DNA from 2 places in the Cytobacillus sp. FSL R5-0569 genome. Region 1 is predicted to be linked to the other one. Evidence: a T-box and tRNA genes for the amino acid it is inferred to sense, from the RefSeq annotation. Region 1 holds a T-box; the other holds one or more tRNA genes.
What was found. The T-box of region 1 lies ahead of tyrS (tyrosine--tRNA ligase). A T-box ahead of a tRNA ligase gene usually reads a tRNA of that ligase, here a tRNA-Tyr.
Positions count from the first base shown of each region.

Region 2: it has a tRNA-Tyr gene. The T-box ahead of tyrS (tyrosine--tRNA ligase) is inferred to sense a tRNA for this amino acid. The anticodon was not compared.

Region 1 is NZ_JBBOWW010000001.1:3,544,612-3,555,042, reverse strand. Features, by position in the region: gene MKX78_RS17920 (transglycosylase domain-containing protein) at 1-883, opposite strand, end outside; T-box leader at 1,063-1,286, shown strand; gene tyrS (tyrosine--tRNA ligase) at 1,352-2,602, shown strand; gene MKX78_RS17910 (glycosyl-4,4'-diaponeurosporenoate acyltransferase CrtO family protein) at 2,648-3,157, opposite strand; gene MKX78_RS17905 (glycosyltransferase family 2 protein) at 3,154-4,287, opposite strand; gene MKX78_RS17900 (phytoene desaturase family protein) at 4,293-5,783, opposite strand; gene MKX78_RS17895 (phytoene/squalene synthase family protein) at 5,796-6,659, opposite strand; gene MKX78_RS17890 (phytoene desaturase family protein) at 6,672-8,198, opposite strand; gene MKX78_RS17885 (sigma-54 interaction domain-containing protein) at 8,487-9,875, opposite strand; gene MKX78_RS17880 (aminotransferase family protein) at 10,089-10,431, shown strand, end outside.
Region 2 is NZ_JBBOWW010000001.1:201,788-212,218, forward strand. Features, by position in the region: rRNA gene MKX78_RS01060 (23S ribosomal RNA) at 1-698, shown strand, start outside; rRNA gene rrf (5S ribosomal RNA) at 929-1,045, shown strand; tRNA gene MKX78_RS01070 (tRNA-Asn) at 1,065-1,139, shown strand; tRNA gene MKX78_RS01075 (tRNA-Thr) at 1,171-1,243, shown strand; tRNA gene MKX78_RS01080 (tRNA-Glu) at 1,268-1,342, shown strand; tRNA gene MKX78_RS01085 (tRNA-Val) at 1,347-1,422, shown strand; tRNA gene MKX78_RS01090 (tRNA-Thr) at 1,443-1,518, shown strand; tRNA gene MKX78_RS01095 (tRNA-Tyr) at 1,537-1,620, shown strand; tRNA gene MKX78_RS01100 (tRNA-Gln) at 1,700-1,774, shown strand; tRNA gene MKX78_RS01105 (tRNA-Lys) at 1,780-1,852, shown strand; gene rocF (arginase) at 2,232-3,128, shown strand; gene MKX78_RS01115 (aspartyl-phosphate phosphatase Spo0E family protein) at 3,153-3,317, opposite strand; gene sigW (RNA polymerase sigma factor SigW) at 3,639-4,202, shown strand; gene MKX78_RS01125 (anti-sigma factor family protein) at 4,216-4,845, shown strand; gene cdaA (diadenylate cyclase CdaA) at 5,090-5,932, shown strand; gene MKX78_RS01135 (CdaR family protein) at 5,925-7,253, shown strand; gene glmM (phosphoglucosamine mutase) at 7,290-8,636, shown strand; gene glmS (glutamine--fructose-6-phosphate transaminase (isomerizing)) at 9,124-10,431, shown strand, end outside.

The sequences.
Region 1 (10,431 bases):
TATATTCTTTTTCAGTAATTCTTTCATCATCGTACATTCTCTTAAGTACGACTTTCATACGATCAATGCCTGGTTGTAGAGACTCTTCATCCTTTAAGCCACCACCTTGTTGGAATGGTGTATAACCAAAAGGTGACTGAGGCATACCAGCAATGAAAGCTGCTTGAGGTATAGACACATCTTTAGCATCAACACCAAATAAACCTTGGGCAGCAGCCTGAACGCCAGCGATATTTCTACCTTCCGCATTGCGGCCAAAAGTAGAGACATTTAAATAAGCTTCAAGAATCTCCTCTTTATCGAAATAATTCTCTAACCTTAATGCGAGTAAGATTTCTTTTGCTTTTCGATCAAAAGAAACTTCGTTTGTTAAGATCTGGTTTTTTATCAGTTGCTGAGTTAATGTACTTCCTCCAGATTGAGTAGAGGCGTTAGTTACTTCTTGAAACAGTGCACGTAGGATAGCTTTTGGCACTACACCTTCGTGCTCATAAAAGTACTCATCCTCTGTGGCAATAACAGCATCTCTCAAATATGGTGAAACATTTTCTAGCTTCACTTCTTCTCTTTCAAGGTCCGTTCTTACATTTCCTAAATATACATCACCAGCGAAATATAATTTTGAGGTTTCCTCATAATTATAGATATCTTTTTGCATATTTTCATAAGAACGAAGGGGTTCATCTTTAACAAGAGAAGCAAAATAGCCAATACCTGTGGCACCTGCAAATGCCCCACCTAAGATAACGGTAATTGCAAGTATTAATAATAAGTTCCATATAACTTGATATGTAATACGTGCGCCTTTTTTGGTTTTATTATGAGTTAAAAAACCGAACGCGGCTTTTGCTTTTTCTTTTATCTTGCTGAAGGTCTCATTCATTCGTTCATCCCTCCTAAAATCAAATACATTATAGCATAACCTAACAGGTAATATGACAAGGTTCGTCATAAAGTACAAAATTCATATTTTTCCTATTGGGATGAAAAAAAGTTAAAAAAACGTCATATTGACATTGGTTATTCTTTTATGATAAAAATGCATTATTACGATTCAATTTAATATTAGCGTTGATGGGTCATAAGTAGTCATTCTATCCCTGTTTTCAGAAAGTCGACGGTTTGCTGTGAGTCGATACAAATAGAAGTGCGAAATACCTCCCGGAGCTTTTACTGCGAATGAATATATCTAGTAGTAGTAAACGGTATTTCCGTTATCAGTGAAGAGTGGAGAATAATAGTGTTCTCAAACTGGGTGGTACCGCGCAAAGAAATGCGTCCCTGCAATGAGCAGGGGCGTATTTTTTTTGGATAAAAATTTATCTTTTATGAAATAAAGGAGGAAAAGTGGATGAATTTATTAGAAGATTTACAGTGGAGAGGCATTATTTATCAACAAACAGATGAAGAGGGGATGAAGGATCTTTTAGAAAAAGAAAAGATTTCCTTATATTGTGGGATGGATCCGACTGGTGATAGTATGCATATTGGTCATTTATTACCCTTCTTAACATTGAGAAGGTTTCAAAATGCTGGGCATCGTCCGATTGTGTTAGTAGGGGGGGCAACTGGGTTAATTGGTGATCCAAAGGCGACAGAAGAAAGAACACTACAAACGATTGAGAAAGTACAAGAAAATGTTGCTTCTTTATCACAGCAATTAGAACGTATTTTTGATTTTGAAGGAGATAATGGAGCGACATTAGTCAATAATTACGACTGGACATCGAGTATGAATATTGTCACTTTCCTCAGGGATTACGGTAAACATATTGGGGTTAACTATATGTTAGCTAAAGATACGATTGCTAAAAGATTAGAATCAGGTATTTCTTTTACGGAATTCACTTATACGATTTTACAAGGGATGGACTTTAAGCATCTTTATGAAAATCATCAATGTAAAATTCAAATTGGCGGCAGTGATCAGTGGGGTAATATTACAACTGGGCTTGAGCTTATCCGTAAAATGGTTGGAGAAGGTGCAAAAGCATACGGTATGACCATTCCGCTTGTGACAAAAGCTGACGGTACGAAGTTTGGAAAAACAGAAGGTGGAGCCATTTGGTTAGATGCCGAAAAAACATCACCTTATGAGTTTTATCAGTTCTGGATTAATACAGCAGATGCAGATGTCATTAAATACTTGAAATACTTCACATTCCTATCACGTGAAGACATCGAAGCTTTGGAAGTAGCTGTCCAAGAAGAGCCTCATTTACGTAAAGCACAAAAGGCATTAGCAGAAGAAATGACGAGACAAATACATGGTGAAGCAGCATTGAACCAAGCGCTGAAAATTACTGAAGCCTTATTCAGTGGACAAATTAAAGAGTTAACCGCTGCGGAAGTAAAGGAAGGGTTTAAGGATGTTCCTTCTTATCAACATACTGGAGAGGGCAATATTGTTGACTTACTTGTAGAGGCTAAAATTTCGCCTTCTAAAAGACAAGCGAGAGAAGACGTAACGAACGGTGCAATCTACATTAACGGTGATCGTATGCAACAGGTTGATTATCAGTTGAGTGAGCAAGATAAAATAGAGGGTCAATTTACAGTTATTCGTCGCGGGAAGAAGAAATATACATTAATTCAATATTAAAATGAAGTAGCCTATTTCTAAAAATTAGAGATAGGCTACTTATCTTTAGTAAACAGTTTTTCTGCATTTTTTTAATGCTATTAAGCGTATTAAGCGTGGCCGATTATAGCGTTGTACGATAATAATAGGTAAATTAAATATTAATGCATAGGCAATCATTACCCAACCTGCCCAAATGGGGTTCCAAATGAAAAATAAACATGCAGGTGGTATGGATAGCCAGTGGGTGAGCTCTGCTCTTCTAGATTCATATAAGAAAACTTCAAGGTCTGACAGAGAAACACCCTGTAAGTTTTGTTTTTCGTATCCTTTAGAAATAATATGCTTACCATCTGGAATTTTATGTTTCCACTGTCTTACCTTAACCAGCCATTGCCAAAGCTCTCCGTTTTTCTCCCATTTTTTTGATTGATAAAGATGAGAATCATTTTTAAACCAACGGAGTGGTAGAGAAGCTAGTAAAAGAGATAAACTGATGTGAATGAAACCCCATGCAAGAATATTAACTGTCAAAAGAGCGAGTGGTGTAAGGGTGAAAATCGGAAAAATATTCATACTTTTACCTTCCTACCACGCCAGTTCACCCTTTTTTTAATTCGCGTTAAATAAAGAGAATATACAAATGTTAGTGTAAAGAAACAAAATAAAAATGGATAAAGGACAATACTCGCTATATGAAAACGACCGATTTTTTGAGACTGCAAAATAAGATGATAGATGTAAAGAAGATAAAATCCTAATGAAATAAGTAATAAGCTAAGACTGCTTTGCCATAGTGACAATAAGATGAATGCAACGGAAGAAAAGGCACCGGCAATCCATAAACTTATTAGTATGGTAATAAAAGAATGAGTAGCCTTTGAAGCTGTAGCAAAGCTTTTAGTCCAACCTTCAATCAAACCTTTGATCCCCTCTGGGTACATACGAAAGCTGATAAGGTCTTTACCGCTAATACAATGGACTGGGAATCCCTCTTTACTAAAAATTCCTCCTAACACAAGATCATCCATAATCGCTTCCCCGACTTTTTGATGCCCGCCTGTCTGTAGATATTCATGTGTATTACATAAGATACACGGACCGAATGCACCTGCAGGTGGTATTTTTTGACGAAAAATGGTAAAGACATTCATGCCTGCAAAAACAATCATATTAAATAGTAAGGATAAGTTTTCATAGGATTTTTTAATACGATGAAAAGGCTGTACAGAGAGAATACCGGTTTTTCCGTATCGTTCATATGTTTGCATTAAATTCTGCAAGCTATCAGGATGTTCAAAGAATGTATCAGCATCAAGGAATAATAAGAAATCACCATTCGCTTCGTTCGCGCCAAGCCAGCAGGCCGCTGACTTTCCTTTCCAATTTTCTCTTAATGTGTTGGTATTTAAAACCTTTGCACCGTAATGCATAGCAATAGAAGCTGTGCTATCTACCGAACCATCATCGATGACAATAATTTCTCTTGGCTGCATAATTTGTTGCTGTAATGAAGTGAGTAAGTTCGGCAATCGTTTCGCTTCATTTCGTGCGGGTATAATGATAGATACCTGTTCTATAAGTGGTGAAACCAGTTTTGTACTTTTTTTTTCAGCAGTGGGAATTTCCCATAACATTAGCTTCCCAGAAAGGAGGCCAAATATAATGAACAAGACAAGTACGGTGAGAATACCGGTCAGAACCATGAATGTTACGCCCTTTCTTTTTCAGCAGTCATTATTTTATCACGCACTTGCATACCGCTAAGTGTGACCATCGGCATACCGCCACCTGGGTTTACGGTTCCGCCTGTGAAAAATAAATTCTTATACTTTTCACTTTGTTTAGGGTGTTTAAAGCCTTTGTTTTTGCTCTTATCAGAAACGGTTCCATAGATAGAACCACGATGAGAGTTGTATTTTTCTTTGATATCTTCAGGCGTCCAAAAATCCTCTGTAACAATGGATTGGCGTAAATTAGTCAATCCCATTTCTTCTAATTTAATGAGTACAGTCGTCCTTAAGTGCAAATAATCCTCTTTTGTGAAGGGCTGATCTTGGATATACGGGATATGTGGCAGTACTTTAAGATTTTCATGGCCAACTGGAGCCTGACTTGGGTCTGTTTTATTGACATTGACTAAATAGATCGTTGGATCATCTGGTAGTTGTTTTTTATGAAATATTTTATTCATCTGTGTCTTTAAATCTCTTGAGAAAAAGAAATTATGATGACGTAATTGTGGGTATTGGTTTTTAACACCAAGATGAATCACTAAACCTGAGCTAGAGGGCTCAAACTTTTTTTCAAGTTTATTAATGTAGCCTATGTTTTCATTCAATAAAAATTGATAGGTTGGAATGACTTCCATATTGGAAATATAATAATCAGCCTTTAGGGTGGTACCATCTGCTAGAATGGCTTCTGTGACTTTATTTTTGCTAGTAGATAATTTTGTTACCTCTTGACCGTGGTAAATATGAACACCAATTTCTTGAGCAAGTTTTGTTAAACCTTCTGCAATTTTGTGCATACCACCAGGCACATACCATACCCCTTGCTTATGCTGCATATAAATCATCATATTAAGTATAGCTGGTGCATCATAAGGTGAAGAGCCAACATATTTGATAAAATAAGAGAGCATTCTCTTGAGATGATGATGACTAATATGATGCTCGATGGCATCATACATCGTGGAAAATAAATCAAACCCTCTAAGTGAGCGGATGATTCCGTGATGTTTGATTACTTCTAATGTTGAATCAAGCCCATGCTTATAGTAACCTTCATTAGTCATTTCATATAACCCTTTACAATAATGAAGGAACTGCTCATATTCTTCTATATCCTTGGATGTTAAATCATCATTTTCAGTGAGCATTTGTTCTAAATTTGAGAAGAGATCAAGCATTTTTCCATCTGGAAAGAAAGCACGCCATTGGTGTGCTACTTCCTTTATTGGAATATATTCAGACATCTGTTTGCCACTGCCGTTAAACAATCTTTCAAAAATATGCGGCATGGTTAAAATACTTGGTCCAAGATCAAAACCAAACCCATCTTGCTCAAGCCTATTTAATTTTCCACCGAGGTGAGCATTTTTTTCATATAATGAAACTTGAAAACCGCTCTGTGCTAAGGAAATACTAGTGGACAGTCCGCCGAGTCCACCGCCGATGACAATGGCTGTTCGCTTCATTAATTATCCCCCTTAATTAGCTAAATCCATTCTTGTATTATTTAATATATCCGCCACATCATCATAGATCATCGCATGCTTTTCTTTAAAACAGTTATATTGTTTGTTTCTAATTTGTGCTAAGTAGCTTCTATAAACTCTTGCAGCGGATAATACTTGGAATTGAGAGTCACGATCAAATAGATGATAGCTCGTTTCAAAGCTGTCATATTCGTTTTCAGCCTTTTGGGCAAGTTCCTCCCAAATTGAAATAAATGAAGGGTTAATCACACCTCTTGAAAGTTCTCCAGTTGAATATTGATATTTTACTAGCAAATTTTCTGGGATATATATACGTTGATGATTGCGATAATCTTCACCAATGTCTCGTAAAATATTTGTTAATTGCATAGCATTTCCTAATTTAATAGCTATTGGTCTTAGTTGTTGGTAATGCGCCTTAGCGATAATAGGTAGCAGCATAAGGCCGACAGTTCCGGCTACATGATAACTATACTTCAACAACTCATCTATTGTACGAGGGGCTTTGAAGGAAATATCCATTGCTTGTCCTTCTAATTGTTCAAAAAAAGGTTGAATATTCATTTCATAGCGGTTAAATACATCTCGTAATGCTCTCCATAAAGGTAAATCTAGCTCCTTATTATGTTGAAACAGGACAAGTTCATCGTGTAGTTGCTCCAGACGGGTAACTTTTTCCGCCGTACTGTCATGAAGGTCGACTGCATTATCTGCCATTCTACAAAAAGCATAAATGGCATACACTGCATTCGCTTTTTCCTTCGGTAGATGAGAAAAGGTATAGTAAAAACTATTTGAATAGTTTTGGATGATTTTTTCACAATAATAATAATCGGCTAATAGCTGCTGATTCATTACATGCCCCCCTTAAATTTTCTCGTATGCTTTCTCGTCATCTAATATAAGCTCCTCTGAGGCAATTTTTGCTGATAATAATACAATCGGTACGCCTGCGCCAGGATGTGTACTACTACCGGTAAAGTAAAGATTTTCACAATAAGTAGCTTTACTTTGCGGGCGTAAGTGATTGCTTTGGGTCAAATTTGGTCTTAATCCAAAACACGCTCCATTATAAGCGTTAAATCGATGTTTGAAATCCATTGGAGTGATATGTGTTTCAGAAATAATGTGTTCTTCAATATCTTCGAATCCAGGCATGGTTGATAATTTTTTCATGACTTGCTCGCGGTAGTGTTGCGAGGTTTCATGCGTCCATTCATCCTTAGCTGTAGAGAGCTCAGAAACAGGAACAAGTATATAGAGACCATCTTTATCTTTAGGTGCCATTGTTTCATCAAGTTTTGAGCCGATATAAACATAAAAAGAGGGGTCATTTAATTGGTTACCTTCGAATATATCGTCAATGTTTCTCTTTAAAGATTGACTAATATAAAAATTATGGACAGTGTCTAGTTGCTCCACTTTTTTATCCAACCCTATATACATGAGAAAGCAGGAACATGAATATTTCATTTGATCAATCTTTTTATCTGTATATTTCTTTCCTTTAGTGCGCTGATCTTGAATGAGATGTTTCATGGCATGAGGAAAGTCTGCGTTGCACATAACATAATCAGAATGGACAACTTGGTTGTTTGCCTGTATACCATATGCTTTTCCATTTTTTATTAAGATCTGTTGCACGTCGCAGTTGTAATTAATTTTACCTCCTAGTTCTAAGAAAAGTTTTTCCATTGATTTTGCCATCGTATGCATTCCACCTTTTATAAACCAGACCCCATAAAGTATTTCAATCATTGGGATAATCGTATATAAAGATGGTCCAGTATAAGGAGAAACCCCAATATATAATGTTTGGAAGCTCAGCATACTTTTTATTTTGTCATTTTTGATGTACTTTCCAATAAATGAATCTGCACTATCTAATGTTCTTAATTTGAGAGCTTGCCTCAATACTTTGGGGTTGTAAAAATCTTTTCCATTCCTAAAAGGTTTTTGTAGAAAGTGTTCTTTGGCAACTAAAAACCGTTTGTATATTTTTTCTAAATAGGTGAGGAATCCTTGGGCATCTTTCTCATCAATATCTTCAAGTGTTTTCATTAATTCAACTAAGTTTGAGGATATTTCATAATGATCTTGAGACTGTTCACTGAAGAAAACAGCGTACATCGGATCGAGTTTTTGCATAGGAATATAATCATCAGGATCTCTTCCGGCAAGTTCAAATATCTCTCTGTATAGTTCGGGCATCATCACGATAGTCGGCCCGAGGTCAAATGTGAAGCCATCTTTTTCGATACGATTCATTTTACCTCCAGGATTACTATCTCTTTCATAAATTTCTACATCATAGCCTGCTTTTTGTAATCGTATCGCACTAGCTAATCCTGCAACACCTGCTCCGATGACTACAACACTTTTTGTCTTTTCCATTGCTTCGCTCCTTTTTTTTCTGTACCTAATGAAAAGGAGAAAGTCTAGAATTTAAGTGACACATATGTCACTTAAGTTAAAAAAAAACCTTTCCTTTTACAATAGATAAATATCCTTAATAGTCTTATTTCAAACCTTTTTTTAAAAATTTATTTATTCTAAGATTTTTTCCCTTTTATCTCATATCATTTTTAATATTTATCTCTTTATCTATATATGTTGCTGAATAAAAAAATAGTAGAAGAAATTGAGTGGACCTGTTTTGTATAGTAAAAAAGCAAATAGAAGCTATAGCTCTCTATTTGCGCGATATTTCTTTAGCTTCCTAGCAGCAGATGCTTGGCTAATTCCTAGTAATTCAGCTACTTTATAGCTTGAGGGATATTGTTTATACGTATGTAAGAGAATATGTTTTTCAATTCTTTCTATTCTCTCTTTTAAGCTTTCATTATTCTTTTGTAGTGGTAAGTCAATAAGGTCTGGTTCGATTTGCTTGTTCTTAAAGAGTGCTTGGGGTAGGTGACTTGGGTAAATAATGACAGAATCAACTGTTAAGACAAGTCTTTCTATTAAATTCTCAAGCTCGCGCACATTTCCTGGCCAATGATACTCTGTTAAGTATTCGTAAGTCTCATTATGAATCTCTTTCTCCATATGATATTTATTGTTCATGATGGACAGATAATGACTTACTAAAAAGATGATGTCTTCTTTCCGTTTTTTTAAAGGGGGAATTTCAATGGGAATTACATTGATACGATAATAAAGGTCAAGGCGGAAATCACCTTTATTGACCATTTCCTCTAATGGGCGATTCGTGGCTGTAATCAGTCTGAAGTGACTCGTTCGCTCTGTATTACTGCCAACTCTTTTAAACTTCTTTTCTACAAGTACTTTTAATAATTTGACCTGTAAGGATAACGACAATTCTCCAATCTCATCTAAAAATAATGTGCCATGATGTGCTTGTTCAATTAACCCTTTTTTTCCATGCTTATGGGCCCCAGTGAAGCTCCCTGGTTCATAGCCAAAAAACTCCGTTTCGAATAAACTTTCTGGAATGGTACTGCAGTTAACCTCAATGAATGGTTCTTTTTTTTCTTTACTTAGTTGATGGATTTTTCTTGCCCACATACTTTTTCCAACACCAGATTCACCTAATAATAAGACGGTTGCGTTTGTATTGGCTACCCGATGAATCGTTCGTTTGATTTCTTCCATTTTTTTGTTACGATATTGGGCATTTTCTTGTTCTCTAAGTGCTTTTACGACCTGCTGATAATTTTGGATTTGTCGCTCTAGCTCTTTATATTGTAAATGAAGTTTATTTATTTCTGTTTGATCTTGAGCATAGCTCACTACGAATTGTATTTGATTGTTATTATCAAATATTGGGTAGGCGGTAGTCATAATGATTTTTCCTGTTAGCGTTTGCTGCATCAGTTCTACTTGTTGTTTCTTTTTTATTACTAGTGCTGTAATTGAAGGGTTAAATACGCCTTTTGCCTCTAATTCATAAACTGTTTTACCTAAGCAATCTTCTTGCCTTACACCATAAACAGACCAATGTTTTGGATTGAAATATAAGATTTCGCCTACGCCATTTGTAATTGTAATATTATTATTGGATGTGAGAACGATTGTTTCTATTAAATGATGAAGTGATGAATTTTCCATATAAAAACTCCTTTGCATATAAACCTCTCTTTAATTATACAATAATTCAAAATATAATTAATAATTAATTTATTGATTAAAAAAGTCAAAAATGAATTATTAAATTCATTAATGATAAAGAAGTTTCTTCATTTAATAAGTTTTATAAATTTGGCATAAGAATTGCATTATAAATAATAATATTCTAAATAATCACATAATGGAGGAATTGACATGACGACATTATTAACCACAGAGTTATCTGAATTAGACAAGAAGCATTTTATCCATCCAACTAGCTCAATTGCCCAGCAACAGGCGGAAGGTCCGAGCCATATATTTACAGAGGGTAAGGGCGTATATTTGACAGATACAAACGGACATAAAGTTATTGATGGTATGTCCTCGCTTTGGAATGTCAATATAGGCCATGGTGTGAAGGAAATGGCTGAAGCAGCTTATGAACAAATGTCTAAACTCGCCTTTACATCTAATTTTAGCACTTTTAGTAATGAGCCAGCGATCCGCTTAGCAGAAAAGTTGTCAAAAATACTACCAGGAGATCTGAATGCTGTCT
Region 2 (10,431 bases), 3.3 Mb from region 1:
CACATCCCTTATCGGGATGGGAGACAGTGTCAGGTGGGCAGTTTGACTGGGGCGGTCGCCTCCTAAAGAGTAACGGAGGCGCCCAAAGGTTCCCTCAGAATGGTTGGAAATCATTCGTAGAGTGTAAAGGCACAAGGGAGCTTGACTGCGAGACCTACAAGTCGAGCAGGGACGAAAGTCGGGCTTAGTGATCCGGTGGTTCCGCATGGAAGGGCCATCGCTCAACGGATAAAAGCTACCCCGGGGATAACAGGCTTATCTCCCCCAAGAGTCCACATCGACGGGGAGGTTTGGCACCTCGATGTCGGCTCATCGCATCCTGGGGCTGTAGTCGGTCCCAAGGGTTGGGCTGTTCGCCCATTAAAGCGGTACGCGAGCTGGGTTCAGAACGTCGTGAGACAGTTCGGTCCCTATCCGTCGTGGGCGCAGGAAATTTGAGAGGAGCTGTCCTTAGTACGAGAGGACCGGGATGGACGCACCGCTGGTGTACCAGTTGTCTTGCCAAAGGCATCGCTGGGTAGCTATGTGCGGAAGGGATAAGTGCTGAAAGCATCTAAGCATGAAGCCCCCCTCGAGATGAGATTTCCCATAGCGCAAGCTAGTAAGATCCCTGAAAGATGATCAGGTTGATAGGTTAGAGGTGGAAGTGTGGCGACACATGTAGCTGACTAATACTAATCGATCGAGGACTTAACCAATTCGAAATGCGGAGGCGCCTTGCCCAGGTGCGACAAGCATAAGCCAAATTTGACAGGAGGTTGTTCTTTAACCTCATGACAAATTTGGCTTATGACCTCGAGCACCTAGGCGCCGCAGCTAGACAGCACTACGTAAGTAGTCGCGTCAGCAACGCATAGGCGATTACTCAATAAATATCTTCTTCAACATTACCTAGTTTTGAGGGAACGATTCCCTTACAATTTCATAGTCCGGTGGCGATAGCGAGAAGGTCACACCCGTTCCCATACCGAACACGGAAGTTAAGCTTCTCAGCGCCGATGGTAGTTAGGGGCTGTCCCCTTGTGAGAGTAGGACGTTGCCGGGCATACATATTATCATATTATTCCGCAGTAGCTCAGTGGTAGAGCATTCGGCTGTTAACCGAACGGTCGTAGGTTCGAATCCTACCTGCGGAGCCATTTTAAACAAAATCAAAGATATTTAGCTGATGCTTCCATAGCTCAGCAGGTAGAGCACTTCCATGGTAAGGAAGAGGTCACCGGTTCGAGCCCGGTTGGAAGCTCTGGTAAGAACTTTAAATATTTTTGGCCCCTTGGTCAAGCGGTTAAGACACCGCCCTTTCACGGCGGTAACACGGGTTCGAATCCCGTAGGGGTCACCATTTTGGAGGATTAGCTCAGCTGGGAGAGCATCTGCCTTACAAGCAGAGGGTCGGCGGTTCGATCCCGTCATCCTCCACCATTTCAATTTACTATAGATGGGCCGGCCTAGCTCAATTGGTAGAGCAACTGACTTGTAATCAGTAGGTTGGGGGTTCAAGTCCTCTGGCCGGCACCATTTTAATATATTTATGTCGGAGGGGTAGCGAAGTGGCTAAACGCGGCGGACTGTAAATCCGCTCCTTCGGGTTCGGCAGTTCGAATCTGCCCCCCTCCACCATTTCAATTTTATTTGAATGAAAATCCAAAAAGCGGACATAATATAATTAGTCCTTTTTATTTTGTTTTTTTACATACGATGGGCTATAGCCAAGCGGTAAGGCAACGGATTTTGATTCCGTCATTCGCAGGTTCGATCCCTGCTAGCCCAGCCATTTTCGAGCCATTAGCTCAGTTGGTAGAGCATCTGACTTTTAATCAGAGGGTCGAAGGTTCGAGTCCTTCATGGCTCACTTAATCCTTAAACATTTTATGTTTAAGGATTTTTATTTGTTATCTTGTATTTTTCCCATGAGATTAAACATAAGGAAATTACCCACATACTTCTTGTATGAGATATCACAGGGCCTTTCTTTGTACAATCCTTTAAGCTGACTTAACTAAGTAAGCAGAAGAAGCGCATCTATTTTTGGTGATTTGTAATTCAATCTGTGTTTAGAAATATATCATTTTCCGTTTGTGTTCTGCTATCCTGCCCACAGTAATTGACCCAGAGCAATAATAAATGCCCTTTTTTTGTATAGATATACAAAATTTTGCACAGTTGAACCATCAGAATGTAACCGTTTACAATAGAGAGAGAATTCATTCTTTAGTAGGGGGAGCAACTAAATGAAAAACATTTCAATTATTGGTATGCCGATGGACTTGGGACAATTACGAAGAGGGGTAGACATGGGGCCAAGTGCCATCCGATATGCGGGCATTGAAAATAGATTACAAGAACTTAATCACCAAGTTGATGATTTAGGTGATATTGAAATAGGTAGGTCGACTGAACAAATAGATAAGGAAACAGGTTTAAGAAACTTGGACTTAATTGCAGAAAAGACTAAAATCTTAGCAGATCAAGTTGATGGGGTAGTAAAAAAAGGAGCATTTCCTCTTGTTTTAGGAGGGGATCATAGTATCGCTATTGGTACGTTAGCTGGTTTATTACAGCATTATCATAACTTAGGTGTGATTTGGTACGATGCACACGGGGACTTAAATACAGCAGATACTTCGCCATCCGGTAATATTCATGGGATGTCCTTAGCAGTCGCTCTAGGATATGGGCATCCATTGTTATTAGAGGTAGGAGGAGTCCATAAGAAGTTGAAGCCTGAAAATGTTGTGATTATAGGAGCAAGGTCTTTAGACCAAGGCGAAAGGGATTTGATTAAAGCCAAGGGAATAAAAGTCTTTACGATGCATGAAATTGATCGCTTAGGGATGCCGAGGGTAATGGAAGAGACGATTAGTTATTTACAAGACCGAACAGATGGTGTTCACCTTTCGTTAGATTTAGATGGTCTTGATCCATCTGATGCACCTGGTGTGGGTACACCAGTTATGGGGGGGATAAGTTATCGAGAGAGCCACCTTGCTATGGAAATACTGGCAGAATCCCAAATGATTACTTCGGCCGAATTTGTTGAGGTTAATCCAATATTAGATGAAAGAAATAAAACAGCTGATGCAGCGGTGGCCTTAATGGGCTCGCTATTCGGTGAAAAATTACTATAAAGTGAAAGAAGCTTGAGTCGATGCTCAAGCTTCTTTTTTTAATGTTAATGTATAGTATCTATTAATTAGGTTGTCCAATTCAATGCTCGCTTTAAGAACTTGGTGGTTTGAAAATGAAGAAATAGAAGCAAGTTCAACCATTTTAGCTCTGTGTATTTCAATATCTTTTAATAGTTCCTCCGTATACATGAGATCATTGTCCTTTCCATTTGAAAATTTTATTCCAGCACGTAGACAATTTTTAAATGTATGGTCTCTTGTTCGTTGGAGCAAAAATATTGAAGGGAAGGTCTTTTTTCCTTCGTCAACACACTGGTTTTAAATCCTTTATACCCAGTATGAAAATTAATTAAACTACTTTAGTTAAAATTTGTTAAAATATTATGTGATAACTCTTATATAACCAAAGTACTTATGGAGGAAAAGGAACCTAATAAAAAATATGTGAAACCTTTTTGCTATCGATTCGTAAATGATTATCGATAAGCCGCATAGAGCGGGGGTAAATAGATGGAATTGTTGGTGAAGAAAAGAATTAAACAAGTATTAAAAGGAGATCAAGATGCTTACGCTGAAATAGTAGAAATATACAAAGACAGAGTATATCATATCTGTTATCGAATGTTGGGTAATCAACATGAGTCTGAAGATATTGCACAAGAAGCTTTCTTACGAGCATATGTAAATATACAAAGCTTCAATACGAACTTAAAGTTCTCAACATGGTTATATCGCATTGCAACAAACCTATGTATTGACCGGATCAGGAAGAAAAAGCCTGACTATTATTTGGACGCGGAAGTAGCAGGAACAGACGGTTTAAATATGTACTCACAAATTCCCGCGAGTACGAAACTACCTGAAGAAGATGTAGAAAAAATGGAGTTGCAGGAAACCATACAAATGGAAATTTCGAAGCTACCGGAAAAATATCGATCGGTCATCGTGCTTAAGTACATTGAAGAACTATCCTTGAATGAAATCAGTGAGACCTTAGATCTACCATTAGGCACTGTGAAAACGAGGATTCATAGGGGAAGAGAAGCTTTAAGAAAGCAATTACGCTACGTATAAGAAGGTGATTTCAGTGAAATGTAATGAAGAAATTATTGAATATATGCATGAATATTTAGATGAAGAAATAACAGATGAGCATAAACAATTACTCAAAACACATATAGAGCAATGTGAAGAATGCCGCATGCATTTTCATGAACTAAAGCGAGCGATTGCCTTTGTCCAGAGTACGTCACATTTCCAAGCGCCTGCAGGTTTTACTGAGAATGTGATGGCGAGACTGCCTAAAGAAAAGAAAAAAGTAGGTGCACAAAGGTGGCTCAGGAAGCACCCAATGCTTGCTGCAGCATCACTCTTTCTTATCTTAATGTCTGGAAGTGTTCTATCTGCCTGGAATCAAGAAAGTGCATTGTCTGTTTCCAAGCAATCTAATCTAGTGATTGAGAACGATACGGTCATTGTCCCAGAAGGAGAAGTGGTCAAGGGAGATGTTGTTGTTAAGAATGGAAACTTGCAAATAAATGGTGAAGTCGAAGGGGATGCAACGGTCATTAATGGTGAGCAATATTTAGCCTCGGCTGGTAACGTCACAGGAGAAATAAAAGAAGTAGACCAGCTTTTTGAATGGTTATGGTATCACATTAAAAATACAAGTAAAAGTTTAATCTCGACTGTTACACAAGAGGATGAAAAAGAGTAAGAGAATATAGGTCACTGCTATAATGCGGTGGCTTTTTCCTTTGTTCAAAGAAGTGTAAATATGTAATTGTTTGTTAATAAATCGCTTAATCTTTGCATATGTAGTAATAAAAATGTAGGATATATTTTAATAACGTTCACGATTGTATACATAACTAGAAAATTGGATTTCATTAGAAATATGGTATAATAAGTAGGTTAAACGACTATTTTAATGGTGGAAATAAATACTTGGAGGAAGGAAAATGTCGCTTTTAGATTTATCTTTCACAGATTTACCTTTATTAAGGCTTTTAGCGAATACAGTAGACATTCTCCTTGTCTGGTTCGTTATATATAAATTAATTATGATTGTTAAAGGGACGAAAGCCGTCCAATTAGTCAAAGGGATATTTATTATTCTGATTGTAAAGGTTTTAAGTGATATCCTTCATTTGCAAACTTTAGGATGGATGATGGAACAAGTTCTCTTATGGGGGGTACTAGCCATTATTATTATCTTCCAACCAGAGTTGCGTCGTGCACTAGAGCAGCTTGGTAGGGGTAAATTCTTCGTTAGAAGTGGTAACCAAGAAGAGATGGATCAAGATCAATTAGTTACTGCAATTGTAAAGTCTGTTGATTACATGGCTAAGCGGAGAATTGGTGCGCTAATTTCGATTGAACGTGAAACTGGTATGGGTGACTATATTGAAACTGGTATTCCATTGCATTCCAAAATATCATCAGAATTACTTATTAATATCTTTATTCCCAATACACCATTACATGATGGCGCCGTTATTATACAGAAAAGTCAAATTGCAGCTGCTGCATGTTACTTGCCTTTATCAGAAAGTCCTTTTATCTCTAAAGAGTTAGGTACTAGACATAGAGCAGCGATGGGAATTAGTGAAGTAACAGATAGTATCACCATTATTGTGTCTGAAGAGACAGGTGGAATATCTGTAGCGAAAAATGGTGAACTTACACGCGATTTGAAACTCGATCAGCTCAAAGAACTATTAAATGAGAAGCTTATTCACTCAGCTAAATCAAAACAATCTTCTTCCACTCTTTGGAACTGGAGGGGAAAGAAAAATGGATAAATATATTGATAAGCTCATTGATACCAGATGGTTTATGAAGGTAGTGGCTTTATTAATTGCTCTGCTCCTGTTTGATTCGGTTTATGATACGAATAACGATAATAGAAGTATCAATGTACCTGGAGATGATGGCTCAGCTGTCATTGAAAATGTTCCGCTCACAGCTTACTATGATACAGATAATCTTGTCGTTTCCGGACTTCCAGAAACAGTGGCTGTTACTTTAGATGGCCCAAGGAGCCATTTGGAAAATGCGAAGGCACAGCGGAACTTTGAAGTGTTTGTGGACTTATCAGATGCAGAAATTGGTCGACAAGAAGTAGAGGTAGGGATTAAAGATCTATCCGATAAGCTTGAATATATAATTGACCCTTCTACTGTAGATGTAACAATTGATGAAAAAGTAACTGAAGAGTTCAATGTGGAAGCAGAATTTAACAATAGTTTACTTGAAGAAGGTTACAAGGCCGAAGCAGCACTTGCTGAACCTAGTACAGTCAAAATAACAGGTGCCAAAAATGTGATTGAATCGATTGCTTATGTCAAAGCAACTGTTAATACAAAAGGTTCTATAACGGAATCATTTACAGAAACAGCCGCGATTAATGTGCTCGATCGTAATATGAATAAATTAGATGTAGATGTAAATCCAGGTGAGGTGGAGGTTTCGGTCGATGTGAAGCGTTTAAGTAAGACGGTGCCCATCGATATTGTTGAAACCGGGAGCCTTCCTTCGGGAGTTGAGTTAGACTCTCTTAAACTCAGCCAAACAGAAGCAACCATTTTTGCTCCAGAAAATGTTCTAAATGATGTAAAAACGGTTAGGGTAGAGGTCGATTTAAGCAAACTCGATAAAGATCAGGAAATAAAATTACCTGTGATCATCTCAGACGGAATTACTAGTGTTGATCCTAAAGAAGTGACGGTTAATGCCAATGTGACTGTTAAGGAACAAGAAGCACCAGAAGATAGCAGCAGTGAGGAAGAAGAATCACAAGTACAAGAACAAGAGCAGGAACAAGCCGCAAATGAACAAACAGTGAATCGAACCTATTCAGGCATGCCGATAACAATCACAGGATTAGACGACCAATATGATGTGACATTTCAAAGCCCTGATGAAGGTGAGACAAGCTTGAAGGTTTCTGGTAATGAAAAGGATATGAATAGTTTAAGTAAAGGTGATTTTATCCTATCTATAGATGTATCTGGCCTTGATCCTGGAGAACATGAGGTGAATATTCAATTAGACGCACCTCTTGGTGTTGAGTCCCAACTTGAGAGTGAGACGGCAACAATCAATATTACAGAAAAAGAATAGATGGAACAGCAGAGGAAAGTGAAGGAGCGATTAATAATGGGAAAATATTTTGGTACGGATGGCGTTCGCGGAGTGGCAAATAGTGAGTTAACGCCAGAGTTAGCCTTTAAACTAGGTAGATTTGGTGGATATGTATTAACAAAAGATCAAGAACGCCCAAAAGTTTTAATTGGGAGAGATACAAGAATCTCAGGACATATGCTTGAGAATGCACTGGTAGCAGGCCTTCTTTCTATCGGCGCAGAAGTGATGCGACTCGGCGTTATTTCTACTCCAGGTGTTGCCTATTTAACGAAAGCATTAGATGCAGAGGCGGGCGTAATGATATCTGCTTCCCATAATCCTGTTGCGGATAATGGAATTAAGTTTTTTGGTCCAGATGGCTTCAAGCTTTCAGATGCACAGGAAAATGAAATCGAAGAACTAATGGACAAGGAGAATGATTCCCTTCCACGACCAGTTGGTGGTGATCTTGGACAAGTGAATGATTACTTCGAAGGCGGACAGAAATATCTGCAATACTTAAAGCAATCTGTTGATGATGATTTTTCTGGCATTCATATCGCTTTAGATTGTGCACATGGAGCGACTTCATTCTTAGCAAATCATTTATTTGCTGACTTGGATGCCGATTTATCGATGATGGGTGCTTCACCCAATGGGTTAAATATTAATGAGGAAGTGGGCTCTACACATCCAGAAGCCTTAGCTGCTTTTGTGAAAGAAAGAGGAGCGGATGTAGGGCTTGCCTTTGATGGTGATGGCGATCGGTTGATAGCTATCGATGAAAAAGGGCAAGTGGTAGATGGTGACCAAATCATGTTCATTTGTGCGAAGTACTTGAAAGAACAAGGTAGACTTAAAGAGGATACCGTTGTTTCTACAGTAATGAGCAACCTTGGTTTCTATAAGGGATTAGAAGCAAATGAGATGAAAAGTGTGCAAACGGCAGTCGGTGACCGCTATGTTGTAGAGGAAATGAAGAAGAGTGGTTATAGTTTAGGTGGCGAACAATCTGGCCATATTATCTTCCTTGATCATATCACGACAGGTGACGGGCTCCTTTCTGGTTTACAACTAGTGAACATTATGAAGGTGACAAACAAATCACTTTCAGAGCTTGCGAAAGAAATGCAAAAGTTCCCACAAAAGCTCGTTAATATTAAAGTAACGGATAAACACCATGTAACAGATAATGAAAAGGTTAAAGCTGTTATTAGTGAAGTTGAAAAAGAAATGAATGGTGATGGACGTATTCTTGTCCGTCCTTCAGGAACTGAACCGCTTGTTCGCGTCATGGCAGAAGCAGCTACAGAAGAGGCTTGTGAAGCATATGTAAACCGTATTGCTGCTGTTGTAGAAGAAGAAATGGGTCTGAAATAAGCGTGTAATAATGATGCATAAGGGAACGCTTCTGTTTTCTTATGCATATTTTATTTATGTATGAAAAAAGCATGGAGAACTTCCGCTTATAGTAAAAAATACCTATTAATTGATGGTTATTCGTTGACTTTCATAAGCGTATCGGTTATGCTTATCATGTTTTTGTATATAAAAAAAGAAAGGTGGTTTAGAAGCACAATTTCATAATTAAAGCGCCCGGGCTAATCTTTGAACGGATATGGAAGGTTAGTTGACGAGGAGGAGGTTTATCGAAGCATCGGCGGGTACCTCCCGGTTGAAAAGCACAACCGTAATCATGTCTTTAAATCATTAGGGTAACCTAATGGACAAAGAGAGATGAATGCCATAAATATAGAACGTAAAGGCATCTATGTCATGCCTTGCTTTCACATTGAAATAATACGGAGATAAGGGGCAAGTACGCCCTTAAAGGCTTCTTGCCCCTTCTACATTAGGAGGAAGAAGTATGTGCGGTATTGTTGGATATATTGGTAACCAAGATTCAAAGGAAATTTTATTAAAAGGCTTAGAAAAGCTAGAATATAGAGGCTATGATTCTGCAGGTATTGCGGTAGTCAATGAAGCTGGCGTGCAAGTTTTTAAAGAAAAAGGCAGAATTGCTGACCTTCGTGCGATTGTAGACGAAAAGGTTTTAGCGTATACAGGAATCGGTCATACACGTTGGGCAACACATGGTGTACCAAGTCAAGAAAATGCACACCCTCATCAAAGTAATTCAGGTCGTTACACACTTGTTCATAACGGTGTGATTGAAAACTATGAACAGATGAAACGTGAATTCTTACAAGGTGTGGAGCTGAAAAGTGAAACAGACACCGAAGTTATCGTACAAATGATTGATCAATTTGCTAAAGAGCTTAGCACTGAAGAAGCTTTTCGCAAAACTTTGCAACAGCTTAAAGGCTCTTACGCTCTTGCGCTTGTAGATAATGAAGACAAGAGTACAATCTATGTCGCGAAGAACAAAAGTCCATTATTAGTTGGTTTAGGAGAAGCATTCAATGTCGTGGCTTCTGATGCGATGGCAATGATTCAAATCACAGATCAATATGTAGAACTCATGGATAAAGAAATGGTAATGGTGACAAAAGATGGTGTAACAATTAAAAACCTTAAAGGGGAAACAATTGAACGTTCACCTTATACAGCAGAACTTGATGCAAGCGATATTGAAAAAGGAACATACCCTCACTACATGCTAAAAGAAATCGATGAGCAACCACTTGTTCTTCGTAAGATCATTCAGAAATACCAGAATGACCAAGGAGAGCTAGCGATTGATGGAGAGATTCTGGATGCAATGAATAGTGCGGATCGTATCTACATTATCGCTGCCGGTACGTCTTACCATGCTGGATTAGTCGGTAAGCAATATATTGAAAAAGTAGCGAAAGTCCCTGTTGAAGTGCATATCTCAAGTGAATTTGTTTATAACACACCGTTGCTATCAGAAAAACCGTTATTCATCTTTATTTCACAAAGTGGTGAAACAGCTGATAGCCGTGCAGTATTAGTTAGTGTGAAAGAAATGGGACACCCAGCATTAACGATTACAAATGTCCCTGGCTCAACCTTATCCCGTGAAGCAGACTACACGCTCTTGTTACATGCTGGACCAGAAATTGCTGTCGCTTCTACAAAGGCATACACTGCCCAAGTAGCGGTATTAGCAATCTTAGCAGAGGTCACAGCGATTGCTAAAGGACGTGAATTAGAATTTAACCTTGTACAAGAATTAGGTATTGTTGCAAAT